Endozoicomonas gorgoniicola: one gene and its partner. The protein of the gene in region 2 binds, or shares a complex with, the protein of the main gene of each other region. Links are inferred from orthologs where the notes say so. Each region holds a gene or a part of one and is shown on either strand. Other genes may lie near its edges.

Evidence for each region. Proteins that work in one complex are often made in the same cells at the same time.
Region 1: the proteins of accC (region 2) and accD are in contact, whole or in part, in a solved structure (PDB 8UXZ), measured with the Escherichia coli proteins. The link is inferred for Endozoicomonas gorgoniicola from one-to-one orthologs.

The regions. Positions count from the first base shown.
Region 1 is NZ_JAPFCC010000001.1:1,264,764-1,269,215, reverse strand. What follows is about bases 1,548-4,419. They hold accD (acetyl-CoA carboxylase, carboxyltransferase subunit beta), read right to left. Parts: upstream 3,511-4,419; coding sequence 2,584-3,510; downstream 1,548-2,583. Other genes in these bases: trpA (tryptophan synthase subunit alpha), read right to left, coding at 3,607-4,410; NX722_RS05885 (DUF3375 domain-containing protein), read right to left, coding at 1,548-2,473. Also shown: NX722_RS05895 (ATP-binding protein), read right to left, coding at 1-429; NX722_RS05890 (DUF4194 domain-containing protein), read right to left, coding at 410-1,012; more of NX722_RS05885, read right to left, coding at 1,034-1,547; trpB (tryptophan synthase subunit beta), read right to left, coding at 4,420-4,452.
Region 2 is NZ_JAPFCC010000001.1:6,134,693-6,140,619, forward strand. The notes cover bases 1,873-4,775. They hold accC (acetyl-CoA carboxylase biotin carboxylase subunit), read right to left. Parts: upstream 4,045-4,775; coding sequence 2,701-4,044; downstream 1,873-2,700. Other genes in these bases: prmA (50S ribosomal protein L11 methyltransferase), read right to left, coding at 1,873-2,534; accB (acetyl-CoA carboxylase biotin carboxyl carrier protein), read right to left, coding at 4,055-4,519; aroQ (type II 3-dehydroquinate dehydratase), read right to left, coding at 4,627-4,775. In the rest of the region: tRNA dihydrouridine synthase DusB, read right to left, coding at 1-337; NX722_RS27575 (DUF3426 domain-containing protein), read right to left, coding at 691-1,545; more of prmA, read right to left, coding at 1,650-1,872; more of aroQ, read right to left, coding at 4,776-5,070; protein-disulfide reductase DsbD, read right to left, coding at 5,215-5,927. UniProt on the Escherichia coli protein: This protein is a component of the acetyl coenzyme A carboxylase complex; first, biotin carboxylase catalyzes the carboxylation of the carrier protein and then the transcarboxylase transfers the carboxyl group to form malonyl-CoA.

The sequences.
Region 1 (4,452 bases), 4.9 Mb from region 2 along the record:
ATTGTCCCTGCTCCAGAACACCTGAGCCAGTGTTATAGTCTGGTCAAAGCCTTCATTAACAAACCGGGCCAACAGTACGCTGTAGCTGTTATGGTCTCGCAGGGCGACCGCTTTGGCAGACAACGTATCGTCGTCTTTTGCACTTTTAAAATAACCCCTCACATAAGACGTCATGTTACGCTCGCGGGTCTCTGCTCCTGCCGCCTTGTTGTAGGTAATTTTCTGGCTGGGTACTAACAAGGTGGTCATGGCGTCCACCAGCGTCGATTTGCCTGAGCCAATATCACCGGTTAACAGGCTGTTGTTGCCATCGGGTTTTGCAGTCCATATTTTCTTATGGAAGGTTCCCCAGTTCAGAACTTCCAGACCCTGCAGACGAAACCCTGCCCGGGACTGGTCCGATGAAAAATCAAGCGACTGATTCTGCATGATCCCGATATACCTTTAACTTTTCATTGAAGTCTGCCAACCAGTCTGCATCGACCAGTGCCTTGATGATACGGCGCACTTCCCAGGCAGGTGGGTTGGTGTTGAGCTTTTTCAGAAAACCGAATTCAGACACTTTATTAATATAAGTATCAATCTGGTCAAAGAGCCGTGCCTCATTAGCACGATCTGGCAGAAAAACCCGCATCATTTCCACAATCTGCTCACGGGTTAAAATCAGTCGAGCCTCGCCACCACCCGCATCCTGCTCTACCATTTTTTTGCGCAACAGCACACACAGCAGGCTGATCGGGAAACTCAGAGGTCGGCGTGCGATCAGCTTAGGGACAGAGCGTTCTTCATCGCTGACCTGTTTCAAATAAGCATACCCCTCCGCCTCATCAACAATCAGGTTCAGCCCCATGACCGCCACATAGTCAATCACCCTGGCATGAAGCTCTTCAAGCTGCTGCCAGACATCAGGATTAAGATCCCGGTAGACAACACCTTTCATCAGATTAACCACCACCGTACCCAGCGCCGGGTCGTCCGATGCTGAATGCTCGCTTTGCGTGTTCGTATTCACTTTTAGTTCAGCCTTCTACCTTTAACGTGTGAAAATAACAACAGGCATTACTGCTTCTTTTTGACGCCCCTGTGCATCGTGCCAGATGATCTCTTCACTGCTGTCAGAATGGACTAACGCATGGTCAGACTCTGAGGCAATGTGCAGATAGGCGACGACTTCGCTTAACCCTTTCTCCACAGGGTGCAGCTTTACCAGCTCTGCAAGGCTGATCTGCTGTCGTGACTGCAAGGCAAAACGGATACGGGCCAGCAACGCTCTTTCATCCACATAGTGCTGAGTGTATAAAGCCGTAGTATCAAAATCAGCTTCACCTTCTTCAGGCGTTTCACTGATCACAGGGCGGGTCGCAGGCCGGAACAACCCTCTTGACATGGGCATCTCCATCGCAGGCTTATTAAGTGACAGGGTCGTAAACAATTTATCCGGTGGCGGGCTTTGTCGCACTGTTACGGCACTTTGTTCAATCTCTCTGACAATCTCCATTATACGACGGTTTTCCAACCATGCCTGATCATCAAGATAGCGTCGCAACTGCTCAACCAGCTGGGCGCAGGTGCTGTTAACTTTCTCTCCGGCTTCCAGCAACCGAAAACGGATTCTGGACAGCAGCTCATCGTGTTGCAGGCTCTGAATTTCCGGCAGTGCAAGAACTTTTTCCAGTGTCGTCTGTAATTCATCCTGACTGGCACGAGACATCAGCCATGACCAGAACGCTTTAAAGCTTCGCCCCTGGTCCGATTCAGTAATGGCATCCTGCTCCGAGAAAATATCATCCAGCATTTTCCCTTTACCGCTGCTGGCTGTGGTAATACGCTCCCTTACACCACGATCCAGGTGTCTGAAATTTTCCTCTACCTGCCTGAAATCAGACAACAACTGCCTTGCGGTGTCTTCTGCCTGCAGGAACTTTTCTTTCACCCGCGTTGGATCATGAGGCACCATGTGACCACTTTTCAGACTGGCAATTTCCTGCTCCAGTTTGGCTTTTTCCCGTTCCAGCCGGTCAATGCGCTGTTGGGGATCAGTCTCGGTGTCTCTGGCCACCTCACTTAATAAACGGAATACCGTTAACAGCCGGGACTCTGTACCCACAAACTGCTTCTGCTCAAAGGTGTTAATCCACTCTATGACTTTCTCTGTCGATGGCGTCAAATCAAACAGCGGCTCATCACCCATACCGGCGGCGGGGTAGTATTTTCGCAGGTAGCCCTGCTCTCCAGATGCCCAGTCATTCAGGTAATCACGCCCTTTTCTGGGAAAGCGGTTCTCTCCGGTGGTCTCACGCAAATGGTGCAGGTAATCGTCCAGCTGAGTCGCCAGGGTTTCTGCCGCTATTGATCGCTTATTGGTGAGAATAAAGGATTGGTATAAGAAACTTATGATCAGTGGTGCGCTGTCTGCCTGCAGCAGACGCCATGAAGGGTGTGTTCGCAAACCAACAAGACGATTAAAGTCCATAGTATTAATGTCAATTTGAGGGAAAGTTACAGGTCGTTTTGAAGGTTGGTGAGAGCATAGCGTTTATGCTGCTACCAACCTGCGTAACGGATCAATTCACTGTTTCTTCTTTACTGCGGGACATCAATATCGCCCGGAGCCTCTTCATCAAAGGCACTGTCAGCCTCTGGTGCTAATGTAATGCCACTCATTTTCCGATAGAGTCGGGCAATGGTTGCGCGCATTTCACAACGCTCAACGATCATATCAATAGCGCCATGCTCCAGCAGGAACTCACTGCGCTGAAACCCCTCAGGCAGTTTTTCACGAACGGTCTGTTCAATAACACGGGGACCGGCAAAGCCAATCAGTGCAGTTGGTTCAGCAATATTCAAATCACCAAGCATCGCCAGTGAAGCCGACACCCCACCGTATACCGGGTCTGTCATCACCGAAAAGTAAGGAACACTTTTCTGACGCATGCGTTCAAGGGCAGCACTGGTTTTTGCCATCTGCATCAGGGAGAACAGAGCTTCCTGCATACGCGCCCCGCCACTGGCAGAAAAGCACACCAGGGGAATGCGCAGTTCCAGAGACAGTTCTGCAGCCCGGGCAAACTTTTCACCGACAACAGACCCCATGGAGCCACCCATAAAGGCAAACTCAAAAGCACAGGCTACAATCGGCAAACTCTCAAGCTCACCCTTGAACACAACCAGCGCATCTTTTTCACCGGTGGCCTTCTGTGCAGAATGCAAACGGTCTTTGTATTTTTTAGAGTCGCGGAATTTCAGCTTGTCGACAGGTTCAATATCTGCAAACAGCTCTTCACGGTTTTCTTTATCCAGAAAGTAATCCAGACGTTTGCGGGCAGATATGCGCATATGGTGCGAACACTTGGGGCAAACATCCAGGTTACGCTCCAGCTCAGGACGATAAAGTACGGAGTCGCACTTTACACATTTTCGCCACAACCCTTCAGGCACGTTACTGCTGCGTTTCTCACTGGAAGAACGCGACAGTGAAGGAATCAGCTTGTCGACCAACCAATTACTCATTAATGCTTCCTGTCTGTTTTTCTGAAAGTGTGGCTGCCGGTCCTGGCAGTCACACTCTCGACAGCAGGTAACACCTGCTGCTTAATGTCCACTCTGTCAGCGGTTATCCATGGCAATACGCATCTCAGACACCTGAGTACCTACACGCTGCAAACAGGTTCCACCTTCCTGGTCAAACTTCGCCAGCTCGGAAACCAACACCGTACCCACGATCACAGCATCTGCCGCCTGACTGATGGCTGCAGCCGACTCTCCGTCCCGGATACCAAAGCCAACACCCACAGGCATATCAGTAAACTGCTTAATATGCGCCACACGCTGCTGCACACTGGTAACATCCAGTCTGGCAGACCCCGTCACACCTTTCAGTGATACGTAGTAAATAAAGCCTGAAGCCACTGAACAGATTTTCTTGATTCGTTCATCCGATGTGGTCGGTGTAATCAGGTTGATCATATCAATGCCTTTTGGCCTGATCTGCGCAACCAGAGCATCAGCAAACTCTGGCGGCAGGTCAACGACCAGTACACCATCCACACCGGCTTTCGATGCGCTCTCAGCGAACACCTCATAACCCATTATTTCAATGGGGTTAAGGTAGCCCATCAGCACCACCGGGGTCTCATTATCGGTCTCCCGGAAGTGACTTACCATTGAAAAAACGTCATTCAATGTAACACCGTGTGATAATGCCCGCAGATGCGCCTTCGCAATAACCGGCCCATCGGCTACCGGGTCCGAAAACGGGAAACCCAGCTCAATCACATCGGCTCCGTTTCTCACCAGCTCATGCATCATCTCAACGGTTTTACCCGCCGGGTCACCGGCAGTGATATAAGGCACCAGGGCTTTACGGTTTTCAGCCTGCAGTCTGGCAAAACGCTGTTTGATTCTCATTATTACTGCTCCTTATCCCTGCAGACCCACATCCAGCCCGTCAAT
Region 2 (5,927 bases):
AGCCAGAGGCTTTATTGCATACTTTTTTGGCCGGGCATCCCATATTGATGTCTATGATCTGCGCCCCCCGCTCCTGGTTAGCCCTGGCTGCTTCCGCCATCTGGACGGGTTCGCTGCCGGCTATCTGCACAGAACGTGGTTCGTGTTCACCGCTGTGGTCCATACGCAGCCTGGACTTTCGGGTATTCCAGAGTTTCGAGTTGCTGGTAACCATTTCGGATACCGCCATGCCAGCCCCCATGTCCAGACACAGCTGGCGGAATGGGCGATCCGTTACTCCTGCCATAGGTGCCAGAATAACGGGGTTCTCGATGGTGTATGGGCCAATCTTCAACAAAGGAATGCCTCTGACTACGAAAAACAACGAACAATCTTTCCATGATACTCTGTACAAAAAATGTACGAAAGTGGGAGGGTACGAAATCCCTCAGTCAGTCAGCCGCTTCAGTTGCCTGACCATGAGAAAATGCATAAAAGGCATATTTCAAAGGTGAATTTAATCACCTGTGGAGACAACTAAAGATAAATACTCTTTCACTTCGGTGTTTATATAGTGACTTATCTGGTAGAAACCTCAAGCCATTGTCATTGAAATCTGACCAATTCTTGATCTAAATCAAGTGCTTAATGGTTTTAATATTAAGTATCTGTCAGTATTTTTCGCGTGATATGTAGGCGTTTTCCAGTTATTTACAGTGTTTTTCTCTTAAAGGTGAGGCGGTAGTTTACTGCGTCCGGACCAGGGTCAAGGAGTTCAAGGCTTAGGCGAATCGCCTGATTGGCAGGCATTTCTCTGGTACCTGCCAGTTCTCCGCCAAGATACTCTTTTGGGCTAAAGGTCCGGCTGGCAACGGGCTGGTCGTGGAGATTGGAAAATGTCAGTGACAGTTTTGGCCAGGGTTGGGGGTGGTTGGCTTTATTGATGATAACGGCGTCAACGATCATCATTTCGCTGATATCAGGATGAATGCGAACCAGCAGTTGGGAACTCTGGATTTCGTCGATATCGACAACGGGTGGCAGAGTGCAGTTCACTGTTTTGCACAGCCATTGGTACCAAGGGCGAAGTGGCGGGTCCAGTGACAGTTCATTTTTGTTGAACCATAGGTACTGAACAACGAGAGCCAGGCAGGCAAAGAAGGCGGTGATGTATTCAAACATTCGTTTTCTGCTGGCTTTTGGCCGGCGTGGTCGTTTCTCCTGACGAATGTCTACCTGCTCTTTATCCAGACCGTTGAGTAATGAGTTTAAGGGCTGGCTGTTACCGCTTTGACTGTTTTTGGCGGACGAAACAAGAGTGGATGCCGTCATCGTTTTTTCAGACAGTTTCTGCTCTGGAGACAGGGGTTCTGAAGGGGCAGTGCCTGCCTGCTGTTGTTCTGAATGGCTTAGGGTTGTTTCTGGTGAGTCGATGCCTGCGTTAAAGACATGAAGACAGGAGCCGCAGCGAACAGAGCCACCGGCGGCGCGAAGCTGGGCCTGTGTGACACGAAACGTTGTCTGGCATTTGGGGCAGCGGGTTGTGTTAACCCTTGAGGGCGTCATTTAGCGTATCAATTCCAGAGTAATAAACAGTTACTCATGGAATTAGAGCAAAGAGCCGGTGGCGAGTCCAGTGCAGCACTAGCGCTGCACTGGCAGTGAACAGGTTAGCGGCGGGTGCCTGTGACCAGAATCCAGTCATCATTGTGAACGACAGGCTCCAGGTCAAACCATTCGGAGTAAGTGGCAACGATACTATCGGTTTGTTCAGACAAAATACCTGACAGGGCGATTTTGCCACCAGGCTCCAGATACTCAGCCAGGGTGTGGGCCAGTTGTACAAGGGGGCCGGCAAGAATGTTAGCGAGGACTATATCTACTTTTTCCTGTGGTGCTTTTTCCGGCAGGAATACCTGCAGTTTTTCCGGGGCAATCCTGTTCCGTTCGGCATTGTCGATGGTGGCAGTCAGAGCCTGAGGATCCAGGTCAACACCGGTGACACGTCTGGCTCCCAGCAACAGGGCGGCAATGGCGAGAATACCGGAGCCGCAACCATAGTCGACAATGCTTTTCTCACACAGGTCACCCTGCTTTTCCAGCCATTCAAGGCACAGCGCTGTTGTTGGGTGAGTACCGGTTCCAAAGGCCAGGCCAGGGTCCAGCATCAGATTGACAGCGTCGGGTTCTGGTACTTCTTTCCAGCTGGGGCAAACCCAGAGACGGGTACCAAACTGCATGGGGACAAAATGAGTCATCCATTCACGCTCCCAGTCCTTGTCTTCCACAATTTCAATTTTGTGGTTTGGGAATGGTTCGCGCAGGTACTGGTTTTTGAGAATGTTGATCACTTCATCCATATCGGTGTGAGCGTCAAACAGGCCAATGACGACAGTATGGTGCCAGAGTGGGGTGCTGCCTGGCTCTGGCTCAAACAGGGGCTGGTCTTTTCCGTCCTGCAGGGTAACGGCGCTGGCTCCGGCTTCAAGCAGCAGATCTTCCAGTTCTGCGGCGTGATCGGAATTGGTATCAAGTCTGATTTGTATCCAGGGCATGAGAAGAGAACTTGTAAAAAAGAGAAGAAAGGCAGAACAGGGATTCTGCAGAAAACGGGGGTAATTCTAGCAGGGTTGGCTTCAGGTCTGCACGAAAGACTTATACCCAGAGCGAACCCATCATTGAATCTCTGTGAATAAGTCTTTCGTACTCAGAACTGGCGAATCAGTCGTCTGCCAGTTTCTTTTCCAGATAGTGAATATTGACACCACCTTTCTGGAAGTTGTTGTCGCGTACCAGCGCCTGATGCAGCGGAATGTTAGTTCGAATGCCTTCAATCACGGCTTCGTCGAGTGCATTCTGCATCCTTTTCAGGGCGGTCTCGCGATCCGGTCCAAAGGTGATCAGTTTGGCAATCAGCGAATCGTAGTAAGGTGGTACGGTATAGCCGTTATACAGGTGAGAGTCCACGCGAACACCATTGCCGCCAGGCGCATGGAACTGGGTTACTTTGCCGGGAGAGGGCATGAAGGTGATCGGGTCTTCTGCATTAATCCGGCATTCAAAGGCATGGCCTTGCAGCACAATGTCGTCCTGGGTAACGCTCAGGGGATGTCCACTGGCGATGCGGAGCTGTTCTTTGACAATATCGACACCAGAGATCAACTCGGTGACGGGATGCTCAACCTGAACACGGGTATTCATTTCAATAAAATAAAAGTGGCCGTCTTCATACAGAAACTCAAACGTGCCTGCGCCTCTGTAGCCGATCTCAATACAGGCGCGGGTGCAGGCGGCTGCAACCGTTGCCCGGGCATCTTCGTCGATGTAGGGAGCGGGCGCTTCTTCGATCACCTTCTGGTGGCGACGCTGCAGGGAGCAGTCACGGTCGCCCAGGTGGATTGCGCCACCCTGACCGTCAGCTAACACCTGAAACTCAACGTGACGAGGGTTCTGCAGGAATTTTTCCAGATAAACCGTATCGTTATTGAAAGCCGCCTTGGCTTCGGATTTGGTGAGGCTGATGCCGTTCAGTAGTTCGGATTCTTCATTAACCACACGCATGCCGCGACCACCACCGCCACCGGATGCTTTGATAATAACGGGATAACCAATGCGACGGGCGATAGCAAGGGTGCGCTCGGTGTCGCTGGTCAGAGGACCATCGGAACCGGGAACGGTGGGTACGCCCGCTTCCTTCATGGCGGCGATAGCGGAAACCTTGTCCCCCATCAGGCGAATAACATCAGCGGATGGACCGATAAATGTGAAACCGCTGCGATCCACCTGTTCGGCAAAATCAGCGTTTTCAGACAGGAAGCCGTAACCGGGGTGAATAGCGGTGGCATCCGTCACTTCGGCAGCGCTGATGATCGCCGGAATATTCAGGTAGCTTTCGACCGGGCTGTTTGGGCCAATGCACACTGACTCGTCAGCCAGGTGGACATGCATCAGGTCTTCATCGGCTTTGGAGTGGACTGCAACGGTTTTAACACCCAGCTCTTTACAGGCTCGCAGTACCCTCAGGGCGATTTCACCCCGGTTGGCAATAACGATTTTATCCAGCATGGCATTACTCTCAGGAAATCGTGAATAATGGCTGGTCGTATTCAACGGCCTGGCCGTTTTCAACCAGAATGGCTTCAATAGTACCGGACTTGTCGGCTTTGATCTGGTTCATCATCTTCATGGCTTCGACGATGCACAGAACATCACCTTCCTTGATGTGCTGACCTACCTCCACAAACGCTGGTGAGCTGGGGGAAGGTGCTGTGTAGAAAGTGCCTACCATGGGCGATGTAATCTGGTGACCGTTTGGCTGAGGCGCTGCCGGGGCAACGGTTTCGGTCGCTGGTGCTGCCGCTGTGGCGGGTGCAGGTGCTACTGTAGCTACCGGAGCCGGCTGGGCAAAATAGCTGGCAGCCGGAGCGTTCTGGGAGTAGCGGCTGATGCGGACGGACTCTTCCCCTTCATTAATTTCCAGCTCATCAATCCCGGATTCTTCCAGCAGCTCAATGAGCTTTTTTACTTTTCTGATGTCCATGGTTCAATCTCAAATTCTGTTTGGCAGCCTGTGCCAAGGGTTGAAAGGGGTACGAGTTGGACGGGATATGCCCGGTCGAAAGCTCGAATTCATTTTTCTTGTTTGTCTTACTGTCGGGTTACGTGATCAAGAGCGTAGCTCAGAGCCAGCTCATAACCTTTGGGCCCCAGTCCGGCAATAACGCCCTCGGCGATATCGCTGAAATAGGAATGATGACGGAAAGGTTCACGGCGGTGGATGTTGGAGAGATGCACTTCAACAAAGGGGATGGATACACCCAGAATGGCATCTCGGATAGCAACACTTGTATGGGTATAGGCAGCCGGATTGATGATGATAAAATCAACACCCTTTTCACCGGCCTGATGAATACGCTCAATCAGCTCGTGCTCGGCGTTACTCTGAAAGGTTTCCAGCTGATGCCCCTGGCTGTCTGCCAGTGTGACCAGGTTCTGGTTAATTTGTTGCAAAGTCGTTGCGCCATAAACCCCCGGCTCACGCTTCCCGAGCAGGTTAAGGTTTGGGCCGTTGAGTACAAGTATGCTTGCCATGTATTCCTCTCACAATCGCATTGCATTGTGCCGTAATGTTATAAAATCGTCCAGTTCGTGCTTGTTACGGTACGTTAATGACAGTTACGAAGCATTTCAGCTAATTTGTTGCATAAGTTTTTCTCAGTCATCTTTTTTGGTTTGTTACTGACCGGATAACAGGGTTTTCAGCTTGCTGGCCAGAGTAGGAGCCTGTATTTCCCCAAGTGTCCTGATTTGACTCATTTCCTGTCCTGAAGGGTCAAAGAACAGCAGTGCAGGAGGGCCAAACAGCTGGTAGTCGTTCAACCAGGCCTGATGGTGCCGGGTGTTATCAGTGATATCCAGCTTGAGCAGTTGCAGTTGTTCAAGCAGAGGCCGGACATCCGGGTCAGGAAAAACGGTACGCTCTATCACTTTGCAGGACAGGCACCAGTCGGCGTACACATCAACCATAACGGGTTGTTTCGCAAGAGCTGCCTGCTGTAATAGATTGTCAAGTTCTGTAACTGAATGGGTTTTGGTAAAGATTAAACGGTTGTTCGCAGAACGGGTCTCAGGACTGATTGTAGAAGCGAGGTCTGTTAAAACGGGTGCAGCCAGTGGTTGTAAAGGGTCTGTGTTGCCTTTGGCTGCTCCCACTATGAGGCTGCCGCCATAAACCAGAAGAATGATTCCCAGGGCCTGGCTGGCTATTGCCCGACCTTTTTTCGGTTGAGTGCTTATGGCTCCGAGTCTGGTCCCGGCCCCAATAAGCAGACTTCCCCACAGTAAAAGAGTGGTGGGGCCTGGGATAACCCGCTCCAGCATCCAGATCGCAACCGCAAGAAGCAGAAAACCGAAGAATGTTTTGACGGAATCCATCCATTGTCCGGCCT